3 regions of the Stieleria neptunia genome follow, and region 3 is predicted to be linked to each of the others. Evidence: riboswitches for the same ligand, from Rfam matches in the RefSeq annotation. Region 3 holds a riboswitch; each other region holds the start of a gene.
The links. A riboswitch is a leader RNA that binds a small molecule or an ion and turns the genes downstream of it on or off. The one in region 3 is predicted to bind cyclic di-GMP.
Positions count from the first base shown of each region.

Region 1 (7,603 bases), 200 kb from region 3:
AATTCGATAGCTGATCTGTCGAGAATCGTTCACGTGCATGGTCCAAACAAACGGGCAACGAAATCAATCAATCGGACATCGGCCGACGAAAGTTATCTCGCATTCCGGTCGTCCTGTCGACCGAGCCATCGAACGTCTGCCCCCCTGTCGTCGTTATCAACCACAGTGACTTGGCTCAGCCGTCTCGTTTGCTCGCTCACTGCCCGATGACGACCGTCCGCATTGGCCAGCTAGGCGAGTGGATTTCGTGAATTTTTCCATCGCTGCTTTCGACCACATAGGCCCCGCCGATGCGAGCGTTCAGGGTGATGGAAGCACCGGGCTGGAGCGTGCGTCCGCGTCCGCGGCGTCCGGTGGTTGTGATCGCGTACACTTTGACGTCCACGTCGGCGCGGTTTTCGAACGTCATGTCGACGGGCAAACGCCCGGGGCCAGAGGGACTGGTGTGTACCGCCGGCGTCATGTTCAACTTCCTCGGCGGATGTGTCGAACGCAGCAGGCTGCTGAGCCGGTTCAGGACGGATGGTTCGATCGTCTCGGCGAGGTTCTTTGTTTCACGTTTGCCGAGATTCGATGCGGAACCGGATTCGCCGTCATCGGTGCTGTGGTCGTAGAGTTCTTGAAACGTCACTTCTCCGGTCCCGAAATCACGCCACTCGATGTAGCGGTATCGGTCGGTGCGCATGGAATAGCCCATGTACTCGCGGCCTTCGTGTTTGCGGTAATACTGGCTGGTCACCGATGGATGCACCTCGGCGTCGGGATCGCGAAGGATCGGCACCAGGCTCTTGCCTTCCGCGAAGTCTGGTATCTCCAATCCCGTCAACTCACAGAGCGTCGGATACAGGTCCAGCAGTCCAGCGAGTGACTCGGTGCTCTGGCCTGAGGTCTTCATCGCGGGCGCGGCAATGATCAACGGGACGCGGGCGTCGATTTCGTAGTTTGTCATCTTGCCCCAGCCGCGGTATTCGCCCAGCTTCCATCCGTGATCGCTCCAGAGAACAACGATCGTGTTTTCGCGCAGGCCTTCCTCGTCGAGCGCCTTCAGCAAACGACCGATCTGTGCGTCAACGTAACTGACACAGGCGTGATAACCATGGACCAAACGCCGGGCTTTGTCGGCGGATAGTTCGTCGTCGTCCCACGGTTTGGGCATGCCGATCAGGTCGACATAGTGCGAGAGTTCGCTGTTGTTGTGCATCGCATACGGCGGTGCGCCTTGCGGGATTTTCTCGCCAATCAACACGGGCAGTTTGTCCGGGTCGTACAGGTCCCAGTATTTCTTTGGCGCGACGAGCGAAAGGTGGGGACGGATGTAACCCATCGCCAAGAAGAACGGCTGCTGGGATTTTCCAAGTCGCCGCAGATCCTCGATGCACAGGTCCGTGCGGGCTCCGTCCAGCACTTTGTGGTCCGGCAGATCCGGTGCCGACGTCGCAGGTCCGCGGAGGTTGTTCTTTCGCCAATCGTTCGCCGGCAGCTCGTTCATGGCCTTGCGAACCACGTCACGGGTGCCCTCGGGATAAAAAGTGGGCAACCGTGGCAGATTGCGAATCGGTTCGCTCCACGATTGCGGGTCCGGAGTCGGGTTGTGATAGATCTTGCCGTGGCTGACGGCCGTATAACCGTGCCTGCGCATCCACTGCGGCAACGTCACGGCATCGGGTTTCGCCTCGCGAAAGTGAATCGGCAACGTCCAGACACCCAACGTGTCCGGGCGCAACCCCGTCATCAAACTGGCTCGCGAAGGATTGCAAACCGCCACCTGACAGTACGCCCGGTTGAACCTGATGCCGCGGTCGGCCAAGCCATCCAGATGCGGCGTGATCGCGTTCCCATCGCCATAACAACCCATCGTCGGACGCAGATCATCGACGGCGATGAACAACACGTTCGGTTTCCGGCTCTGAGAAACGTTCGGCGATGTCGTTGCCGGTTCATCATGGGGCCCGATGGCGACCAGACTGTTCAGGGTCAAGAAAAGCAGGACGAATATTGTTCGTTGAATCGTTCTTGTGATCATCTGTTTTGTTTTCCCAAGCCAGTTTCCGCCCCAACCGATCATCCGGCCAGAAAATCTTTCGATCGCCCGAGCCGGTTACTCAGCTGATGGCTTGCGCGGCGCGGATCCCGCCACCGCGATGCTGCCGTTTTAGTCTGCCAGCACGGTCTCGATCAGTTCGGCGACATGCTCACCGAGCAACTTCGATCCTTCGGCGGTGTAGTGGACGTTGGCGGGCCGCTGGTGTTCTTTGACAGACTCTGCGAAGTCGAAAAATGGATCGATCTGAATTCCGCCGACCTTCTCGATCACTTTGGCGGCCGCCGCGTTGTACTTGGCCGAATCACCGACGACGCGTCCGGCGGCGCCCTCGGGCACCGGCGTCGTCTCGCGCCAAATGACAGTCTTTGCCTGTTGCTTGATGCGGCGGGCCAGTTTTTCGATGTTGGTTTGGTACTCGTCGATCGGCACCTGCTGGTGCGAGCCGTCGGCCTGCGGATCGGCCAGATTCTGGCCTTTGGGCCCCAGGTACTTGAGGTCATGAAGTCCGAAGTTCCAATGAACGACATCCCACATGCGATCACCGAGCCATTGATCGATCTGATCTAAACCACGTGTCGTCGGACCGCAATTGGTCGGCGGCCGAAACACGTTGGCCTTGCCTTGCATCGCGGCGCGTGCGGCGACCATGTAGCCGATGGAGATCGAATCACCGATCAGCAGAACATTGGGAAGCTTGGGATTGACGTCCGGGGGTTGAAAGGCAGGGTTGACCTTTTTCGCCGCCGGTTTTTTGGCGGCGTCCTTTTTGGCGGCGTCTTGGGCGGGGGCGGAAACGACGTGGGCGAGCGCAAGGGTCAGGCAGAGTCCGAATCGGATCATGGTCATCGGGTTCCATGGCAGGGGAAATGGATTTCAATTCCCCTCATGATATTTACCCCCGGCAAGCCGTGCCTCTGTCTCGGGCCCTCCGACCGCACTGATTGCCGTATTTCTCGAGGGTGTTACTTGTCGCCCTTCTGGGAGACGTTGCGAACGGCGAAGGGATTTTGTTGCGGACGCCCGACCCGTTGTTCACCTTCCAACGTCTCTTTGCTGATGACGACCGACGCGATCGGCAATCCGTACCTATCTTCGAGGATATATTGAATCGCGAAATCATCCTGCTCCAGAATCTCGATGATCTGCTCCGGCACATCGCAGTCATCCAAATCAAGCTTTTCGATGTTCTCCCGCATCTTTTCTTCGATTTTGACATTCCCAATTTTTCGAAGCTGTGCGGTCAATTCGTCGCTGACGGTGTACCAACCGTTGAGCGTTCCACCGTAGTCCATCGTGATCTTCGTCAGCGTGAAATTTTCGTCCAAGCGGTGAGGAAGATCTTTCTCGCTCTCCTTGATCATTCGTTTGATCTCCGCTTTGCTCAATTTTTGGTCGTCCGGTTTCTTGTTCATCAACGAATTGAGGTAGTTGCACCCTGACGAAGCAACGAGGGTGAGGGACAGCACGGCGGTGATCAGTCGAGTATTGAATTGCATCATGAAATCTTCCGGGTGAGTTCATCCTTATGTCGTTTGGTGATTCAGTTCCATCGATTGAGACTACGGCGCAGTTCGTTTTCCGAACCCCGTGTGACTTCCTTGGGTAGTGAAATGGGGTGTCCCAGCGGGGATTTGCTCACACTGACCGCTACGACCGTGACAGATAAACCCGGATCGGCCGGCGCGAACATTTAAGCACTTCACATTTTTGCATCCTCAGCTTTCTGACATACGGTCCAGGTAGAGAACGTGTCCGTGACGACGCGTTTCCGAAAACCCGATCGTCGCTGCGAAAGCAGGGTTGATCGACACGGTTTCGGACGGTGGTCGACTCCGCTTTTTTGGAGTTGTCGCTGCTTCTTTTCCGGGTTCCTTTTCACGTTGGAATGGCCCACTAAGTCATCGATGGATGTCTTCGATTTCGAAGGCTCCTTACATATGAGATTGAAAAATGAAAAAGTTCGCTAATAGCATCGTTGAGTTCTTGAAGGAAGAAGATGGCCCGACCGCAGTCGAGTACGCTGTGATGTTGGCCCTGATCGTCGTCGTTTGTTTGGCCGCAGTCGGCACGATCGGCACCGAGTCGAACAAGAAGTTCGAAGAAGTCGGAGCCGCAATCGCCGCTAACTAAGCGGACGATTCCTGCCCGGAGCGCGAGCGCTTCTGTGGCACAGCCCAAACACGTCCCGGCGCCAACGATCATTGGCGCCGGGGCGTTTTTTTTTGCCGACCTGGCACCTCGGTGCAAACCGCTCGATCAACAGGCCGTGACGCGTCCGCCGGGGATGACGCGATCACCAACCACACGGCGGACACGACTCATTCCCCTCAGATCGACATCAACGGTGAGGCCCGGACGCTGGCGCGAGCCGGCTGTCGGTTTAAGCCCCGCAAGCCCAATGCCACTTTCTTCGGCTCTGAAGGTGTTAGCAGAACGGCGCGAGCCGTCCGGTCGCGCTTCAAAAACACCGTGACAGACCGGAGGGCTCGCGCCCTACCGCTCACAACAAACACCCCGCTTGGCGTCAAAGTATGTGGCATTGGGCGCAAGCCTTCGGGTTCCGGTCCCGGCCAGACCGCGCCGATGCCATGGTGTTGGGTGTTGGGCGTTGGGCGTTGGGTGTTGGCTTTCCAACCCAGACGGATCCCGCCGCGGAGGGTCATGCTCGGCGCAGGTGTTACATCCCGACCAACGTCACCCTTTGCCGATGCAGAATGCTTTGTCTAACTGGAGTTTTTTGACTCACCCGATTCCTGACATAGGGTTCCGTTGAGAGCAGGTCACGACGACCTGCTGCCGAGGATTCGACCACACGACGGTCACCAGAATACTCGGACGGCCTGGCTCCCCAGAGAAAGGCAAACCGCACCGAAAGGGCGGGGCGCAAAGCTGCGGGTCCGTGGGCAAGGCAAACCGCTTTGTTCGAAGGATAGCCGAGCTGCCAAGGGAACAGTCGAGATCGTATTTCCGATGCGATCGCGATTGCCGAGGCAAGTCTTTTGGAGACGTGGCTGCTTCATTTCCGGGATCCTATTCACGTTGAATCGGACCAGTAAGTCATCGTCGGGCGTCATCGCAAGTGACATCCCACCGAGGAGTTTGAATAATGAAAAAGTTCGCTAATAGCATCGTTGAGTTCTTGAAGGAAGAAGATGGCCCGACCGCAGTGGAATACGCTGTGATGTTGGCCCTGATCGTCGTCGTTTGCTTGGCTGCAGTCGGCACGATTGGTACCGAGTCGAACAAGAAGTTCGAAGAAGTCGGCGCCGCAATCGCTGCTAACTGATAGGGCCGTTGGCGGAGTCCTCCCACGGAAGCTTCGCCGACGACCACCGCGAGAGATTCTCGACGATTGGCCGGTGTTTGGCTTAGTCGCATACACACCGGTCACGTCGAGTCTCTTTTTTTTGCGCCCACCCGTCTCGGGCGACCACGGAATCCACCATGAACTATCCACTCCTTCCCACTGATGCGGCAGAGCACGTTTGGCAGCTTTCGTGCTGTTTCATCACGTTGCTCTTTGCGATGTTCAGTTGGATGTTGGGACCGCGCTGATTCCATCGCGTGATCCACTCGCCGCATGCCGCCGACCGGCATGCACACACCTCCTGCCTTTCGGACGCGCCGGCCTTCCTTGCGATTCCGCCGCGGCCTGACTTCGACCATCAAACTACCTTTCTAGAGAATCGTCACGGGGAACTACGCCATGGAAACCATCATCCAGGGTCTGACTGAAAATTGGGCCGTCTGGTTTGTCACGGTCGTCTTGATCGTCGCCGCGGTCATCGATGGAGCCATCCTGAAGGTTCCGAATTGGCTGACCTTTCCATTCATCATCTGCGGTTGGGTTCACTGCACCATCCAGGGCGGGATGGCCGGACTGGGTTGGAGCCTGTTGGGCACCTTCGTCGGAATGATGCTGTTGCTGGTGTTGCGAAACGTCGGCGGAATGGGCGGCGGCGACGTGAAACTGCTCGCCGGGGTCGGTGCCTGGTTGGGCACCGTGGTGACGCTTTACGCGTTCGCCGCGACCGCAATCGTGGGCGGCATCATGGCCGTGTTCATGATCTGGAAGAGCGGGAACTGGACCAAACACTACGCCATGGCGCTGCAAATTTTGGAAGAATGGAAGACGGTGAAGAAACCTTCGGAGCTTTCCAAGATCGCCCGCGAGCGAAAACCGACCATGTATTTGCTGCCATACGGAATACCGATGGCAATCGGATCCATTCTCTATTTTGCCTACGCCGGAATGTTGGTCTGAACGGAAGCACAGACGTCTGTTTTTGGACACCAGGAAATCCACCTGAATTAGGGTGGCATTAACCCTCAAGGCGTGCTGATTTTGAGAATTTATCCTAGTTAGCCCCTCCTTGGCGTCTAGAGAAAGCAAACCTATTACACCAGCCCTACGCCTGCAGCATGCAGGGTTGCAGGCCGGCGCTGGTTGTAACCGAGTGAAGAGAGTGGGTTGACAGCCTCCTCCCAGCTCAGTCCTCCACACCCGACACGTTATCACCTGGTCTGGTACCAGCACACGCCATGCGAAACAAATCACTTTTCTTGCTACTTGCCGGCATCTGCGGCACCGTTGCGGCCGTCGGAGTCGGACAGTGGATGCAGGCACAAAACGGCACCCCCACGGAAATGGCGGAGATCTTGGTCACCACGGTTTCCATCAATCCCGAAGAACAAATCACCGCCGAGAAACTTCGGCTGGAACAGTGGCCGGCCGACCGCGTCCCGCAGGGCGCCTCGGCGGAGCTGAGCCAGTTTGAGGGACGATTCGCCAAGGTCCCGCTGTATGCCGGCGAGCCGATGTTGGACCTGAAATTAATGAATGAAGTCGAAGACAAGGTGGTGCCGAAAGGCTACGCCGTCGTCTCGTTGCCGGCCGGCCGTGACGGAACGGTCAACCTGGTCAGTCCCGGCGACCGCGTCGACATCCGCGGCTTTTTCACCAAGGGTGAGATGTTTGCCCGCGACATGGCACTCGATGTGTTGACCGGCATCAAGGTCTACGGCATCGATGGGATCACCAAGTTCGATCCCGACCAACCACGCACACGATCCGCTCGCGACATCCAGTTGCTGATCCGCAAGGCCGATGTCGAAGCCTTTGACTTTGCCAAGAAACTCGGCGAGATCTCATTGTCGCTGGGCAGTCCGACGGCCGATGACGAAAGTATCCCGGAAGGCGAAACCAGCGAAGCGGCCCGCAAGTTCCTGCGAGATCTGCAGGACCGTCGCGACGAACAAGAGCGGCTGAGAAAGCTTGCCGCGGAAGAAAAACCCGTAGAAGTCGCACAGGCGGAAGCCGGACCGAAGAAAGCGACCTTCCGCACCACAAAAATCATCAACGGAAGAATGATTGTTTACGAATGGGTGGAAGGGGAACCGTTGCCGCGTGTCGTCGGAGACACCGGAGCGCTTGACCTGGCGACCACGGATGATTCGGCCGAGCAATCAGCCGACCAAAACAAACCCACTTCCGATGATTATCTACGAGGCGCCGACAGCCCCTTCTTTCAGCCCGAAGGCGGAGAAGGATCTGACGAG
Region 1 is NZ_CP037423.1:37,153-44,755, reverse strand. Features, by position in the region: gene Enr13x_RS00205 (thiamine phosphate synthase) at 1-33, opposite strand, end outside; gene Enr13x_RS00200 (sulfatase) at 197-1,978, opposite strand; gene Enr13x_RS00195 (SGNH/GDSL hydrolase family protein) at 2,153-2,890, opposite strand; gene Enr13x_RS00190 (hypothetical protein) at 3,007-3,543, opposite strand; gene Enr13x_RS00185 (Flp family type IVb pilin) at 3,995-4,174, shown strand; cyclic di-GMP riboswitch class I at 4,892-4,990, shown strand; gene Enr13x_RS00180 (Flp family type IVb pilin) at 5,151-5,330, shown strand; gene Enr13x_RS00175 (A24 family peptidase) at 5,751-6,308, shown strand; gene cpaB (Flp pilus assembly protein CpaB) at 6,587-7,603, shown strand, end outside.
Region 1: linked by a shared signal. The riboswitch ahead of Enr13x_RS00180 (Flp family type IVb pilin) and the one ahead of Enr13x_RS37010 (response regulator transcription factor) in region 3 are both predicted to bind cyclic di-GMP.

Region 2 (7,603 bases), 3.6 Mb from region 3:
GCTCGATTCAAGGACCAACGCCTCGACGCCGTGTTGTCATGCGAGCTGAGTGTCCAATTGACCGACCAGCCCAACCGTCTGGCCGTCTCGATCAAGCAGATCCGCGCCGGGGCGCTGCCGCTGCCGCTGTCTCAGTTCAAAGACCGAATCAAGTTGATCGCATCCAAGACCAACCTGAATTTGCAATGGGAAACGCGTGACGGTGAATCAATCGCGCTGATCGATCTGCCCGACCAGTATCCGGGACACCTGGACGGATCGGTGATCATCGAATCGATCGAACTGGCCGACCAACACCTCATGGTCACCGGACAAACCGGTGACCTGCAATCATCCACGTTCGCGCCCCAGGGTGAAATCTACAAACTCGCACAGTTGGACGACGAACCGGACTCCGAGACGCTCTCGGACAACGGTTCACCCCGCGATTTGTGAGCACGCGAAGACACCTTGACAGACCGGAGAGGCTCGCGCCCTGCCGCTAACAAGAACACCCCACTTGGCTTCCCTGCGTCGCTAAGTGTCCCGCTCGGTGAATAGAGTTGCCGTCCAGGCGTGATGCGGCTCGGGCGCGTCTCCGCCCGATCGCGAAAACCGAATCACCACCCGGGCGTCGGCATCTCGACCGTGACGCATCCCCGTGGTTGAATCTTCCGTTGCTGAACGCGTCCAGCGCAGCCGAGCTTCGAAGCAGGTCGCCGTCTGGCGTTGCACTTCGTATCGCCCGGTGGCAAGTTGCCGGACCGATCCGCGGCCCGCCCCGATGTCGCCTTCGAAATCCAAATAACGCTCGCGATGATCCGCCAACCGCAGTGCCGGCGTGGTGATCCGATCCTTCCAACGCGCTGGTCGATGGTCCAACTCGGGGATCGGGTCGGTCGCCCAGGTCCATAGCGTTGCCACCGCAGACGCTGGGGGGGCGACGTTCACCGCGCCTGGATCGTCTGCCGCACCCACTGATCGAGCGTCTGGCGGTTGGAACAACCAGTCCCAATGCACCGGTCCCGCGGCGATGCTCTCCGTGCCCATGCGCCCCTCCGCGACAGGTCTCCGAGTGGGCGGTTGCTGCCTGGCGAAATCGCCGCCGATGGCGTGAATCAGGATCGTGAACCGTGGCAACGCGTCGATCGTTTGCCTCATCGATCGCCCACTCGCTTCTTGAGATGCGTTTCCAACAGGACCGCGTTCCGCCGATTGGACTTCCAATACCAATCAAACAGGTCACCGGCGATCGGCACGGCCCCGAGTGTCGCGTCGATCAAGACGTTGCCGCACATCCGGATCAATACCCCCGTTGACGCTTTCATGCGAACCGCTTCGGCGATCAACCACAGCCCGACTGCTGCGGTGGCTGCATCACCCACGCCAGGCAACAGCCCCACCAACGTGTCCAATCCGAATCGGATGCGGGTTCCGGGCAAAACGAATCGGTCATCCATCAACCCCGCGAACTTGCGGACCCGCACCAGACGCCGCTCCACATCCTGCCATTGCGACATCTCACGCACTCCCGATTGTCGTTTTGCCGTTGCCCCAGTCGCCCAAGTTTAACTATAGCCACCTCAAACGATCGAGAGGGTGATCAAAGTCAGCCCCGGCCGCTACGGTTGGGCCCAACAACGTTCGGCAAGGAGGCCGGGGTGGGGATCTTTTCCAAACGTCGACGAAAAAGCTCCTTCAGTAGCACAAATCCGCTGCTGCGCTGGTTCGGCCCGGGCGCGACCACGCTCGGATTGCTGTACGCGCTTTACATGTTGCTCACCGGTGGGCTGAGTTTTTCGTCGCTTGACGGATTGCTCGGGCCGGATCCCGAGACGGCGTTTCGCGGCGAAACGATTTCGCTGGGCGACCGAACCGATCGTCCAACGGATCGGATTCGCATCGCGACCTTTAATATTGAACACTTCGCGGACAAAAAATCCAGCATTCGAACCAACGAAGACGGCGTCGATGTGTTGGGAACGATCGCCAAGATCGTCAGCACGTTTGATGTCGTGGCGATCCAAGAACTGCAGGGGGCCGACGGCATCGCCCTGCAGCGACTGGTCGGGTTGCTGAACGAATCCGGCGGCAATTTTGCCGCGACGATGAGTGATCCGATCGGCGAAGCCTACTTGGAATCGTACGCCTTCGTCTGGGATCGGTCACGGATCAATCTGGTGCCCGGTTCCGCCTATGTCGTGCAGGATCCCGGCAAACGCATGTACCGCGAGCCGATGGTGGCTACGTTCGAAACCGTCGTCCCCCAAGATAGCGGGCAGCCGCCGTTTCGCTTCACGATGATTAATGTTCACACCAAACCCGACCGTGTCGATCCCGACGACCAGGATAGCGAAATCAACGTGCTGGCCGACGTCTTTCAACGCGTCCGGGAATACGAATTCCAACAGTACTCCGAAGACGACTTCATCTTGCTGGGTGACTTGAACGTCAGCGAAAAGAACTTGGGACAACTGAAATCGATCCCCGGCGTGCTCTCGCTGGCGGCCGACATCCAAACCAATATCAACCGCACCAAGACCAACGATCACATCCTGATCGACAGCAGCGTGACCGCCGAATACTCGGGCCGACTCGGCGTGATTGATTTGAAGGCCGACCTGGGCCTTTCCGAACAACAGGCCAATGCGATCAGTGATCACATTCCCTTGTGGGCCGAGTTCGATCTGTACGAACAGCCGCCCGTCGCTCGAACGACCGCGACCGCCACGGCCAGTGGTCCCGGAACACGGCTGATTCAGTAGGACGACCGCGTTTCCAAGTACGACGGCCCTTCCGGGCCGTCGCCCCGTAGCACTCTCCTTTCCAAGTACGACGGCCCTTCCGGGCCGTCGCCAGCAGCACTCTCCTTCTCACACGTACGATGGCCCTTCCGGGCCGTCGCCAGCAGCACTCTCCTGTTCCAAGTACGATGGCCCTTCCGGGCCGTCGTCCGTTGGACTCCCGACGACGACCTGGAAAGGACGTCGTACCACGATCCGCAGACCGCATCACACCCCATCGGCCAGATCATTGGTCTTTGCCGCGTTTCGCGTCTTTCTCAAGCTGGACGGTCCCATTCGCCGATCCTCGGCCGCTACGCCGGCGGCGTCGAACCACAACCCTGGGTCACCATTAGCCGGGCCCCCAGGCGGCTTTCCCAAAAAACTGAGGGCATCCCCTCATCGCGCCGCGACAACTGCGACGACCGTCACGACGCGCACGGGGGGGCGTCTCTTCATAGACCATACTTTTGGGGAAACGGGCATTTCCAGACGCAAATCGACATAGCGTTTGATTGCCAAGTCAGCTCGAACGGTTCCCCCTTTCAAAACCCTCGAAACGGCAAACCACGTGCAAGCGTGGGACGCAAAGTCATGGGTCCGGCACGCTTCATTCGAAGCGGACGGATTGCCAGACCACCGAAGGGGATTCCCAATCTCAGCTGCGGCATCTTTTCTGCCTCGTCTATTCAGGGAACCCAAATGTCACACGCATTGACTCGACTCGGTGCCATGCGCGCCACACTGATTGCGGGAGGTTGGTGCTTGTTCGCGTTGATCCCCGGCCTCGCCGCAGCGACCGAACCCGTCCTGTTCATGGTTGAAGAGGATTGGGAACTGACGATCAACGAACCCGAAGTCAAAATCAACTCGCCCCAGATCGCGTTCTTTCTACATCCCGACGCGGATCACGCCGATTGCTATTTCCAACTGCAGATGAACTACGCCGCCGATGACGGCTACTCCAGCGGCGGTTTCCACGTCGGTGCCTTCTGCAACGAAACGCTCGTCGACGAAGAACGCAGTCAGATTCAAGAGACGCTGTATTGCGACAACGACCGGATTGAATGGACCAGTGCGATGGCTGTCTTCAATGGCCAACTGATGTTCGCGGTAAAAGAGGGACACAGCATGCAGTGGGGCCATTTCGGCGGCCCGGAATACCTGGTGCAAATGGATGACCAAGACCTTCACGCGCTGGACCACTACACGCCTGAGAAGAGTCTCGAGACGGTGGACATCGGATTCGGGAAAAACCGGGTCGCATCGATTCGGCTCAAGACGGTCCATTTGACCTACACCAACGGTCACACCCAGACGATCCACGTCAACCAATTTGCCCACTGAGCATCCCGCCGTGCAGACAAGCACGAAGCGCAAACGCGTGAAGTCCAGCGACATAACGACACCGACGCAGCTCCGCGAGCGTCTATCGAGTGAGATCGGTCCCGTCATCTAATCAGGTTATCCCATGTTTCAATCGACATTGCAGCGCGATCGCGCTCTCAAACCCGTTGCTTTTCCAACCGTCACTTCGGGTAATCGCCTTTCGGCAAAACGTCGCAAGGGCTCGGCACTTGTCTTCAGTGTGGTGCTGGTCGCCGGACTGTTGGTCGTCTCGGCGATCGCTATCGACTATGGACACATCAACGTTTCCCGATCCGAAGTCAAACGGACGGCGGATGCCGCGGCCATGTCCGCGTGTTGGGAACTGTTCGATGGTGTGGTCCAGGGCGACGACGCAACCGCCGTGCAGTGCCAGATCAACGACGCCGCATCGATGATCGCGTCCAAGAACGTTGTCAGTTCCCGAGCGCCGACGCTGAACGCCGACGCCGACATTGAAATGGGCTTCTACGATCGCAACCAACCAGGTGACCTGGACACCGCGGACCCCTCGCGTTTCAATGCCGTCCGCGTCCACGTCCGACAGACCGAAGCCAACAACTCCGCCATCCCGTTGTTCTTTGGTTCCGTCACCGGCCGCGCCGAACAATCGTTGCAGGCGCGGTCGACCGCTGCTCTGTTCAAGACCATCTCCGGGTTCCACAAGCCTAAGGATGCGGGTGAGACGTTGGACATCCTGCCGATCGCCCTGGATCTGGAAACCTGGGAGCAAGTCGTCGCAAAGCAGACCGAGGATGTCTATTCGTACTCCGGCGGTCAGGTCACCAGCGGCAGCGACGGATTTTATGAATGCTCGCTCTATCCGACCGGAACGGGATCGCCGGGTAACCGTGGGACCGTCGATATCGGTGGCAGCAACAACAGCACCAACGATCTCAGCCGGCAAATCTTGTACGGCATCTCGGCCCAAGACATGGACGACCTCGGCCATTCGCTGGAATTCGATTCCAATGGAGAGTTGGAACTCAACGGTGATACCGGAATCAGCGCGGGGATCAAAGACGAATTGGCAGCGATCATCGGCCAGCCCCGGATCATCCCGATCTTTACCAGCGTCCACGGCAACGGCAACAACGCGATGTACACGATCGTCCGCTTCGAAGGCATCCGCATCTTGAGCGTCAAACTGACCGGCCCGATGAAAAAGAAGCACTTGACGATTCAACCGGCTCCGATGGTGGCCCGATACTCGATCTTTAAAGAAGCCCCCATCGAAGAGAGCGAGTTCTTGTTCACGCCCGTGATGCTCGTCGATTAGTGCTTCGTCGACTCGCTTGCGGGTCGTGGCACTCGTCAAGCGTTTCGGCCGGTAGCGCGAATCGCCGAATGTCGTGACGACTTGCCCGACCGCAAGCACAGACCAACAAGTGAAACAAACGCATCATCAAACGCCAGTGATTCCAATGAACCGTCGAAACCATCCAAACCGTCGAAAAGCGTCGCGTCGCGGTGCCGCGACTGTCGAATTTGCCTTGATCGTCCCCGTCATGCTGACCTTCACCTTTGGGCTGATCGAGATGGGGCGAATCAGCATGATCAAAGAAGCCGTCGTCCAAGCCTCGCGCGAAGGGGCGCGCGTCGGGATTCGTCCCACCGCGTCGATCGAAGACGTGCAAGCACGGGTGAACGAAGAATTGGCGATCATGAACCTGACCAGCGCCAACGTGGTCATCACCCCGACGTTTCTGGAAGAAGCCGAACCGGGCGACGACATCAAAGTCCGGATCACGATCCCGATCAGTGCGGTCAGCTTCGTCCCCGGGTTCTTTGCCTTCGAGGGAATGGACATCGTCGCCGAAACCGTGATGCGGCGTGAAAGCACCGGCTGACGCCAGCGGGACGTGTCAGCGAGCGGCGCGCCCCCTCGTTCCCAGGCTCTGCCTGGGAACGCGATATCGGTGTGGCTCCGCCACACGCGTGTCTCGTTTGCGAGGCGGAGCCTCCGGAGCAGTGTGTCCCCAGGCGGAGCCTGGGAACAAGATGAAATCAACAGGCCGGTGGTCGACACGCGCCACTGGCTCACGCCGCGTGCCGGGATCATCCTGGTGCCGCCGGATCGGCGAAGTAGCGATTCAGGAACGGCTTGCGATCGCCTTCTTCGGCTGCGAACTGGACCATCGCGTACAACCGCTGTTGATCGCGACGTTTCTTTTCCGCCAATTGTTCATCGTCTTGCAGACGCGCCGGTAGCGGCGCCCGCACTTCAAAACACTGCGGTGGTCGCGGCCCGGCGACCACACCGTGCCGATCCAAGATCGAAATCGCCGTGGCGATCCGATGGTCGTGTTTGCTGCGACGTTGCAATTGGCCGTTCATCCAATCCAGACCGAACGCCCTGCACTGCTCGCCGTGCTCGGCCATCAATTGATACAACCGCGTGTAGAACGCGGCATCGGGATTGGACCATTCGATGAATTGCATTTGCGTCATCAAGTCTTCTTGCGCGTACAACCACACGCACCGACTCGGTTCCCCGTCGCGACCGGCACGTCCGATCTCTTGGTAATAAGACTCGATCGATCCGGGGGTTTCCGCATGCACGACCATGCGAATGTCTTCCTTGTCGATGCCCATGCCGAAGGCGTTGGTCGCCAACACCAGATCGGCATCGCCGGACATGAATTCGTCCTGCACGCGACGGCGATGATGGCGTGGCAAATCACCGTGGTAACTGACGTGGTCGATCCCTTCGGACAGCAGGTGATCGCTGAAACGCTGGAGTGTTTTGATCAACGAGAAGTAGACGATCGCGCTGCCCGAGCGGTACTCGGGATCACGCAGGATGTCACGCAGTTGGTTCCGTTTTTCTTCTTCGTCATAAACCGGAATCACATCCAAACGCAGGTTCGGGCGATCGATGCCTTGGTGAAACAGTTTGACTTGCGATGCATCGATGCCGATCTGGCGGTAAATGTCTTGACGGCACTCGGCCGTGGCGGTGGCGGTCAGCGCCAGCGTGGTGGGATCGCCGATCGACGCGCGGATCTCGGCCACCCGCGTGTAGTCGGGGCGGAAGTCGTGGCCCCACTGGCTGACACAATGCGCTTCATCGATCGCCAACAGACGGACCGATCGTCGTGACAGCGCCTCGCAAAAGTCGTCCTTGCGGAAACGCTCCGGGGTCACAAACAGAATCTTGTACTGCCCTCGGGCCAAGGCGTCATAGCGGGCCAAACGCGTCGCGCGGTCCAACGACGAATTGATGAAACTGGCATCGATTCCCCGTCGCAGCAACGAATCGACCTGGTCCTGCATCAGTGCGATCAAGGGGGAAAGTACCAAGACGATCGAGCGGTCGTCGTCGGCACTTGACAGCGCCGGAATCTGATAACAGAGCGACTTGCCCATGCCGGTCGGCATCACGACCATGGCGTGCCCCCCCGCTAAGACGTGTTCGATGATCTCCGCCTGTCCGGGGCGAAAGTCATCGTAGC
Region 2 is NZ_CP037423.1:3,447,390-3,454,992, forward strand. Features, by position in the region: gene Enr13x_RS11975 (hypothetical protein) at 1-435, shown strand, start outside; gene Enr13x_RS11980 (hypothetical protein) at 517-1,140, opposite strand; gene Enr13x_RS11985 (DUF4112 domain-containing protein) at 1,137-1,499, opposite strand; gene Enr13x_RS11990 (exonuclease/endonuclease/phosphatase family protein) at 1,641-2,744, shown strand; cyclic di-GMP riboswitch class I at 3,314-3,406, shown strand; gene Enr13x_RS11995 (hypothetical protein) at 3,465-4,109, shown strand; gene Enr13x_RS12000 (pilus assembly protein TadG-related protein) at 4,234-5,427, shown strand; gene Enr13x_RS12005 (TadE/TadG family type IV pilus assembly protein) at 5,573-5,998, shown strand; gene Enr13x_RS12010 (RecQ family ATP-dependent DNA helicase) at 6,207-7,603, opposite strand, start outside.
Region 2: linked by a shared signal. The riboswitch ahead of Enr13x_RS11995 (hypothetical protein) and the one ahead of Enr13x_RS37010 (response regulator transcription factor) in region 3 are both predicted to bind cyclic di-GMP.

Region 3 (7,603 bases):
CGTGTTCCGATTCGACTTCCACCCAGCCCCGCATCCGTTCCAGCGTCGACGCCACGACATCCATTCCGACACCGCGCCCGGAGAGTTGGTTGGCCGATTCCCGTGTCGAAAACCCGGGATTGAAAATCAGCCGGGACAGTTCGGCATGACTGACCGATTTGTCGCCCTCGATCAAGCCCCGCTCGATGCCCCGTCGGCGAATCGCATCAAAGTCCAAGCCGCGCCCGTCGTCACTGACTTCGATGACCAACAGGTCTGGCCCCGAGTGGGCGTGAAGTCTGACGATGCCTTGCGCTGTTTTGCCCGCGGCAAGTCGGTCTTCGGGTGATTCGATCCCATGGCTGACCGAGTTGCGAACGATGTGCAGCAACGGTTCAAAAATCCGTTCTTGCAGCGACCGCTCGATCCCGGTGTTCTCTCCGACCAACTCCACACGCACCTGTTTGTGCTCGGTCCGCGCCGCGTCGCTGATCGCGCGATGCAGTCTGCGGAACAGCCCGGAAACCGGCATCCTTCTCAGCTGAACCAGTTCCAGTCGAAAGTTGCGGATGAATTGCGAAACCGCTTGGTTCCCGTCGGCGACGGGGCGGTAACAGTCACGCAGTCGCTGGGCGGATTCCAACACATCGTTGGCGACTTCATTGAGGTGCGAGAACGATACGCCGTCTTCGGCCAGGACGGGGTTGGCAAGGCTGTCACCGGCCAACAGGGCTTCGCCTTCGTGACTGAGCATTCGAATCCGGGTGACGCTGTGGATCAGCTCGTCGTGAATCCCTTTCAGCTCCGAGATTTCGGTGTCGCGCTGATTTCGCAGCATCACCAGTTCGCTCAGCATGTCCATCAGCCGATTCAGCTGGGACGCCTTGACCCGCACGGTTTCGTCATCGCCGTGGCTGTCCGCAAGCGTGTTTTTCTTCGGCGACCGCGGGGCCGATTGAGTGGCTCCGGTCGGCGGAGCGGTACCGGTCGGCGGAGCGGCCGACGGCGTGGGGGCGGCGGCGGCATCGTTCGCGGCGAACGTCGATTCGTCCTGCCCCGTCTCGTCGCCGTCGACGCGAGCGCGAATCAGATCGACATGCGGCAACAAGAGTTCGGGTGTGACCGCCTGGCCGGCGTCCTGCGTCTGACGAATCAATTCCTCGACTTCGTGGATGTAGTCGGCCAAGTTGGACATGCCGATGCTGGCCGAAGCTCCCTTGATGGTGTGAAGCTCGCGGCTGATGGTTTTCACGGGCCCGTCGTCGCCCGGTCCGGATTCCAGATCGAGCAGCGCTTGCTCCATCGATTCCAATCCGCGCGTCGCATCGTCCATGAAGGCTTCACGCAGTTCGTCGTCGATGTCCACCTCGTCCACGGCGGGCATGGCAATTGGGCTGCCGCCGACTTTGATCGCGTCGTGCGCCGTCGGCGCCGAGATCGAGTTGCTGTCTCGATCGCTGGGCTGATCCGGTTGATCGGCACCGGCATCCGGGTTCGTTGCCGGGGCTTCTTGCCAGGCACCGTCTTGCGAAGCGATCCCCCGAGTCTGGGCGCTCAGGCTGCTCAGCAAGGCCGCGATCTCGGCTTGACTGGGCGCAATCACGTCGGGCTCCGGGGCGGCGTTTGCTGCGGCGCCGGCCCATTCCCCTTCGGTGTCGGAAACCGCTTCCCCGTCGTCGGCGAACTCGCCGGACGTTTCGCACGAGTCGAGTCTCAGCTCGATCGCTTCCCTGAGCAGTTCCAACTGCTGACTGTCCACCTCGTCCGATGGTTCACCGAGCGCCGCGTTGCGGACCGAGTTGCAGCTCTCGACGACAAAGTCGACCAGGTTCAACACATCGGGGTCGTCATCGTTGAAATCCGAGAGCGAACGATCGACGGTATCGGCCAGTTCCCCCAGTTTCTCGACGGTCTGCTGCAAACACGCATCGACGTCTTCCAGACCGGCGTGGGTCAACTCATGGAGTAATTCGACGGCGTTGGCAAAGTCGGCCATGCGACGCGATGCGTCCGATTCGGCGCCGGCGGCAGCGGGGGCAGCGGGGGCGCACGAAAAGAGATGTTCGGTGAACGCGTCGGAGGAAGCGTCTTGGGTGCTCATTTCACTGCCTCCGCAACGCGGACGTTTTCGTGTCGGCTGGCAGCATCGGGCGTCGCGTCGGCGCGGGTCTGATTGGCCAATTCGAGCAACTGCCGTCGCTCGCCGGGATTGAGATCCAGATTGGGATTGGTGCAGCCCCGGAGACGATGGATATTGGAATCGAGGTCAATCGCTGTTTTGGCCAGCGACTTGATCGCCCAGGAGGCATGGTCGGCGCGTTTCCGATCGGCCTGATGGGCACTGGCGATCGAGTCGATGCCTCCGGCCAGCCCTTGAACCAGGTTTTGTTGTTGGTCGCCCTGTTGGGACAGGTCCGAGACGACGAACATTCCGGCCGCGGTGACTTGCGATAGTTCGTTCAAGGTGTCGCGGATGGCTTCGACGACGGCGATGTCGGATTCGACTTCGGTTTGTTCTCGGCTGAGCACGGAGAGCGAATCGGTGGTTTGCATTTCCAGGGACTCGGCGAGCACACCGATTTCCCGTGCGGAGTGTGCCGTCTGTTCGGCCAGTTTTCTCACTTCGTCGGCCACCACGGCAAAGCCACGCCCGTGTTCGCCGGCGCGAATCGATTCGATCGACGCGTTCAGGGCCAGCATTTCCGTGCGGGCGGCGATGTCGGTGATCGTCCCGACGATGTTGCCGATTTGGCGTGTCGGATCTCCCAGTGATCGCAGTTTCTTTTTGCTCGTTTCGCTGCAGCTGCGGATACGATGCACCCCCTCGGTCAGCACGTTGGTTTTTTCGATCGCTTTGGCCACCGCCTTTTCGGCCGAACCGATTTGCTGTTGCAGTTGGGCACATCGATCGGCAATCCGTTCGACGCCGTTGGTCAGATTTTGCAACAGCGCGTTGGTTCGGTAGGTCGCTTCGGACTGTTTGCCGCTGTGGATGTCGGTGTTGCATCTGCCGATCTCCACGACATCCTTTTCGATCTGGCCCATCAGCTCGCTGAGCGATCGGCCGACGCCGCCGAGCACGTTCTTGAACTCGCTCATGTCGGCCGAGTCATAGCCTTCGCGGCGCGAAAGTCGCGACAGCATGGATTGCAGTTCGCGTGCACTTTGCCGACTGGCGACTTCGATTTCGTCGTACCGTTGCGAGGTCTGCAGGACGGTGGAGCCGAGTTCGTCGAGCTCGCGGATCCCGCTGGAGACGATCGTCTGCTGTCGTTCGACCAGCATCGTTTTCAATTGTCGGATCCCGAGACCGACCTTGTGCGTCAACAACAGTGACGCGGCACCGGCGGCGGTCATCCCGGCGATCAGGACAACGACCCACTGGTAACCGCTCGACAGGGACGATCCGGCCATCGCCGCCGCCGTCGCGACGACCGCGACCAACGAGTGCGTGGCCAAAAATGTGATGTTGGTTTTCATACGGCGTTCCACTTTGACGCGGACGATGGGGTTGAGACGGTAGAAGGAAAGACGCACTGGGGCCCATGCCATTGGTCCTCCAGTGTTTGTTGTGCGATTCGCTGTAGCCCGTTGACGTCCAGGACGCTGATGACTTTTCCGTCATAGGTCGCCGTGCCCATCAAGACCGACATGGCGTTTTCATTGCGCTGCCCGGCATCGATGTGTGTTTCGATGCCGTCGATCGCGATCACTTTGTCGATCGCGATGGCCCACGATCCCAGCGGGCATTGCATCACCAACAGCTGTCCGCTGTCGGCTGATAGCCGCGCCTGGTTTCCGATCAGCGGCTCCAGATCGATCACCGGCAGAAACTCGCTCCGCAGATTTCCGATCCCCGCCAACGAAGGATGGCTCAGGGGCACCGGCACCACCGTCGGCATGATCGTTACTTCACGCACCGTGGTCGCCGGGACCGAAAACATCACATCGCCACATCGGAAGATGCAGTGTTTGTCGCTCAGGTTGGCGATTCTCGATTGATGGGAAATCACGCTTTCCATCGAAACTTCTTGGGGCTGAGAATGAATCGGGTTATTGGGTCATTTCACGCAAGGACTTCAGCAGTTGCATCGCCTCGCTCTCGTCGTCCGTGTCAACCGGATCGGTTGGTGGTCCGGCAATTTGCGGTCTGGCAGCCTGCGGTCTGGCAGCCTGCCGCGCGGACGCTTGTTGGGAAGGGGGAATCAGACCACTGACGTCGATCGTTTTTCCGCTCGCCTCCGACAAACGTTTCATGATCCCGGCGGCGAATTGATCGAGTTCGGTTTCCCACTGATCAAGCGTTTCCAAGCTCAGCTCGGAATCGTCATCGGTTCTGAAAGGGGGGCTTTGGGTCATCGCGAACGCACGGGAACAGGGAGACAAGTTGAAACAGATCGGATCGCCGTCACACGGTGCGCCGAAGCAGCGATTGGACGGTGTCGAGCAGCAGGTCGGGTTCGGTCGGTTTGGACAGGAACGCGCCGAGTTGGCTGCCGAGCGTTTCCAGGTGAGGTGCATCGGCGCTGGTCAAAAAGATCACGGGCGTCGAGCCGTCCCAGGATTCATCGGCGAGCAACTCGTGGCAGACGCCATAGCCGTCCAGGACCGGCATGTTGATGTCCAGGATGATCAGGTCGGGTTTGGTTTGATTGGCCACCTCCACCGCTTTGCGTCCGTCTTCGGCTAACGCGACTTGGTAGCCGGCGTCGCGAAGCGTTCGATCGAGCAGGCGCAAGACGGTGCGACTGTCGTCGGCAACCAAAATCGTTTGATCCGACTGGGCGGAAGAGGCGCCGAAGCGAGCGGCGACACCAGCGGTCGGTTTCGTTGCAGTCATCAATTGACTCCGGCAAGCCGGCAACGGGTCGGTCGCTGGCAAAGACGTGGGGTTGATTCGTTCGGTAGTGCGGCCATCTCCATCGAGATCCGTCACTTTGCGTGCACGGCTTCACAGCCGGCTTGCCTGTTCGCGAGCGCCGATTTCCGGCCGCACGCCTCCCTCGATAGCCCCATTGCATGATGGACCCACCGCGGGAAAAACGCTCCGAGCGATCGCCGTTGACGACGGCGAACGCACCGGAGTGTTCTGGTGAAGGGTTGGTCACTCCGCGAGAGAGTCAAGCAAAACCGTGAAAAGTGTCCGTCAATCAGAAAGACGGCAAACCCTCGATCAGACGATCCACCATCTCGTCGCTGTGCCCGGCTGAGAGCGATAGACGCAGTCGCGCCTGGCCTTCGGGGACCGTCGGCGGTCGGATCGCCGGCACAAACATCCCCAAGTCATACAACCGCTGCGATGCCGAAACCGCATCGGCGTCGGACCCGATCGGAATCGGAACGATCGGTATCCCGGACTCGATCGCCGCGCAAGCGAGCCCCAGCTCCGCGCGAACGCGTCGGGCCAGGGCACACACCCGATCACGGCGGCGGCGGATCTCTTGGGGATCCGCCAGCGCCACCAGCGCCGACTCGACCGCGGGCATCGACAACGCGGTACTGTAAATCAACGGACGGCAATGGTTGACCAGATAGTCCGCAACCACTTGCGGGCAAGCGACGAACCCGCCCTGGCCGCCGAGCGCTTTGCTGAGTGTTCCGATTCGAATCGGGATGTCGGCTTTCACGCCCCAGGCTTCGCAGGCCCCCGAACCATGATCGCCCAAAATGCCGGTCCCGTGTGCCTCGTCCACGATCAGGGTCGCGTCGTGCCCGGCGGCCACCTCGCACAGGTCGCCGAGCGGCGCGACGTGTCCGTCCATGCTGAACACCGAGTCGGTCACGATCCAAACGCGGCGGTGCGCGTCGCGGTGCGCGGCCAACAACCGGGCGACCGCATCGACGTCCCGGTGCGGATAAACGATTCGCTCGGCTTTGGACAACCGGCAACCGTCGATCAGCGAGGCATGGTTCAATTCGTCGCTCAGGATCAAGTCGCCCTGTCGGCAAATCGCCGACACCGTGCCCGAACAGGCGGCGAATCCGGTCGGGAACACCAGCGCCGCCTCGGTCTGTTCGAACCGGGCGATCGTTTCGGCAAGCAACTGATGACGATCGGTCCAGCCGCAAACCAACCCGCTGGCCTGCGCACCGACCGAATCAACACGGATCGACTTGGACGCCACAAACGACGCCAAACCCAGATAGTCATTGGAGCCGAAGTTGATCAACCGCCGGCCCGCCGCGTCGACCAAGTGAACACCGTCCAACCGCCGCGGATGCAACTGGCGCATCCGCCCGCGGCAACGCAACTCGGCTAACGTCTGATCAAAGTCATCCCACATCATGGCCTACACTTTCGCAATCACCGACGCGTCCCGGTCGAGACGTTTTTCGAAGGACTCGAACTTCAGCCATCGGGTCGCGTTTAATTGGTCTTTCCCTTGGCCACCATACTACCCCAGCTGTCGCGGAGCGGCACGATTCGGTTGAAGACGAGTTGCTTGTCGCTGGAATCCGCGTCGACGACGTAGTACCCCAGCCGTTCGAATTGAAACCGGTCGCCCGCCGCGGCGGTGTTGATTTCCGGCTCGGCAAACGCTTCGGTCACCGACAGCGAGTCGGGATTCAAATGATCCAGGAACGTTTGTCCGGCGGCGGTTTGGTCGGGGTTTTCGACCGCGAACAGGCGGTCATAGTTGCGGACTTCGATGGGGATCGCGTGATCGGCGCTGACCCAATGGATCGTGCCCTTGACCTTGCGTCCGGAGTTGTCTTGGCCGGATTTCGTTGCCGGATCGTAGGTGCACAGAATTTCGATCACGTTTCCGTCGTCATCTTTGACGACGTCGTGGCAATCGATGATGTAGCCGCTTCGCAACCGGACCGCGCCGCCTTTCTTGAGTCGGAAGAACTTGCGCGGTGCCTCTTCACGGAAATCATCCGCACCGATGTAAAGCGTCCCGCTGAACGGAACCGACCTTGTTCCGGCGGCGTCGTCTTCGGGGTTGTTGATCGCGTCGACCATTTCGACCTCGCCTGCGGGCCAATTCGTGATCGTCAGTTTGGTCGGATCGAACACGACCATGCGACGCGGTGCGACACGATTGAGATGTTCTCGGACGGCGTTTTCCAGACGGACGACATCGATCGTGCTGTTGAACTTCGCCACGCCGATGTCGGCCGCAAAGTTGCGGATCGACTCGGGGGTGTAGCCGCGGCGGCGAAGTCCACTGATCGTCGGCATGCGGGGATCGTCCCAGCCGCCCACGTGGTTTTCCTTGACCAGTTGCAGCAGCTTGCGTTTGCTCATCACGGTGTACGTCATGTTCAACCGCGCGAATTCGATTTGCCGCGGGTGATGGATGCCCAGTGATTGGCAATACCAATTGTAAAGCGGTCGATGGTTTTCAAACTCCAGCGTGCAGATCGAAAACGTGATCCCTTCGATCGAATCGCTTTGCCCGTGCGCCCAGTCATACATCGGGTAGATGCACCAGTCGTCGCCGGTGCGATGGTGGTGGGCGCGCATGATGCGATACATCACCGGATCACGCAGATTCAGATTCGGCGACGCCATGTCGATTTTCGCACGCAGGGTTCGGCTCCCGTCTGGGAACTCGCCCGCTTTCATTTTGCGGAACAGTTCCAGGTTTTCTTCGGCGCTGCGGTCGCGGTAGGGACT
Region 3 is NZ_CP037423.1:10,808,381-10,815,983, forward strand. Features, by position in the region: gene Enr13x_RS36990 (hybrid sensor histidine kinase/response regulator) at 1-2,080, opposite strand, end outside; gene Enr13x_RS36995 (methyl-accepting chemotaxis protein) at 2,077-3,459, opposite strand; gene Enr13x_RS37000 (chemotaxis protein CheW) at 3,456-4,001, opposite strand; gene Enr13x_RS37005 (hypothetical protein) at 4,033-4,338, opposite strand; gene Enr13x_RS37010 (response regulator transcription factor) at 4,388-4,819, opposite strand; cyclic di-GMP riboswitch class I at 4,880-4,956, opposite strand; gene Enr13x_RS37015 (aminotransferase class I/II-fold pyridoxal phosphate-dependent enzyme) at 5,130-6,266, opposite strand; gene Enr13x_RS37020 (glutamine--tRNA ligase/YqeY domain fusion protein) at 6,347-7,603, opposite strand, start outside.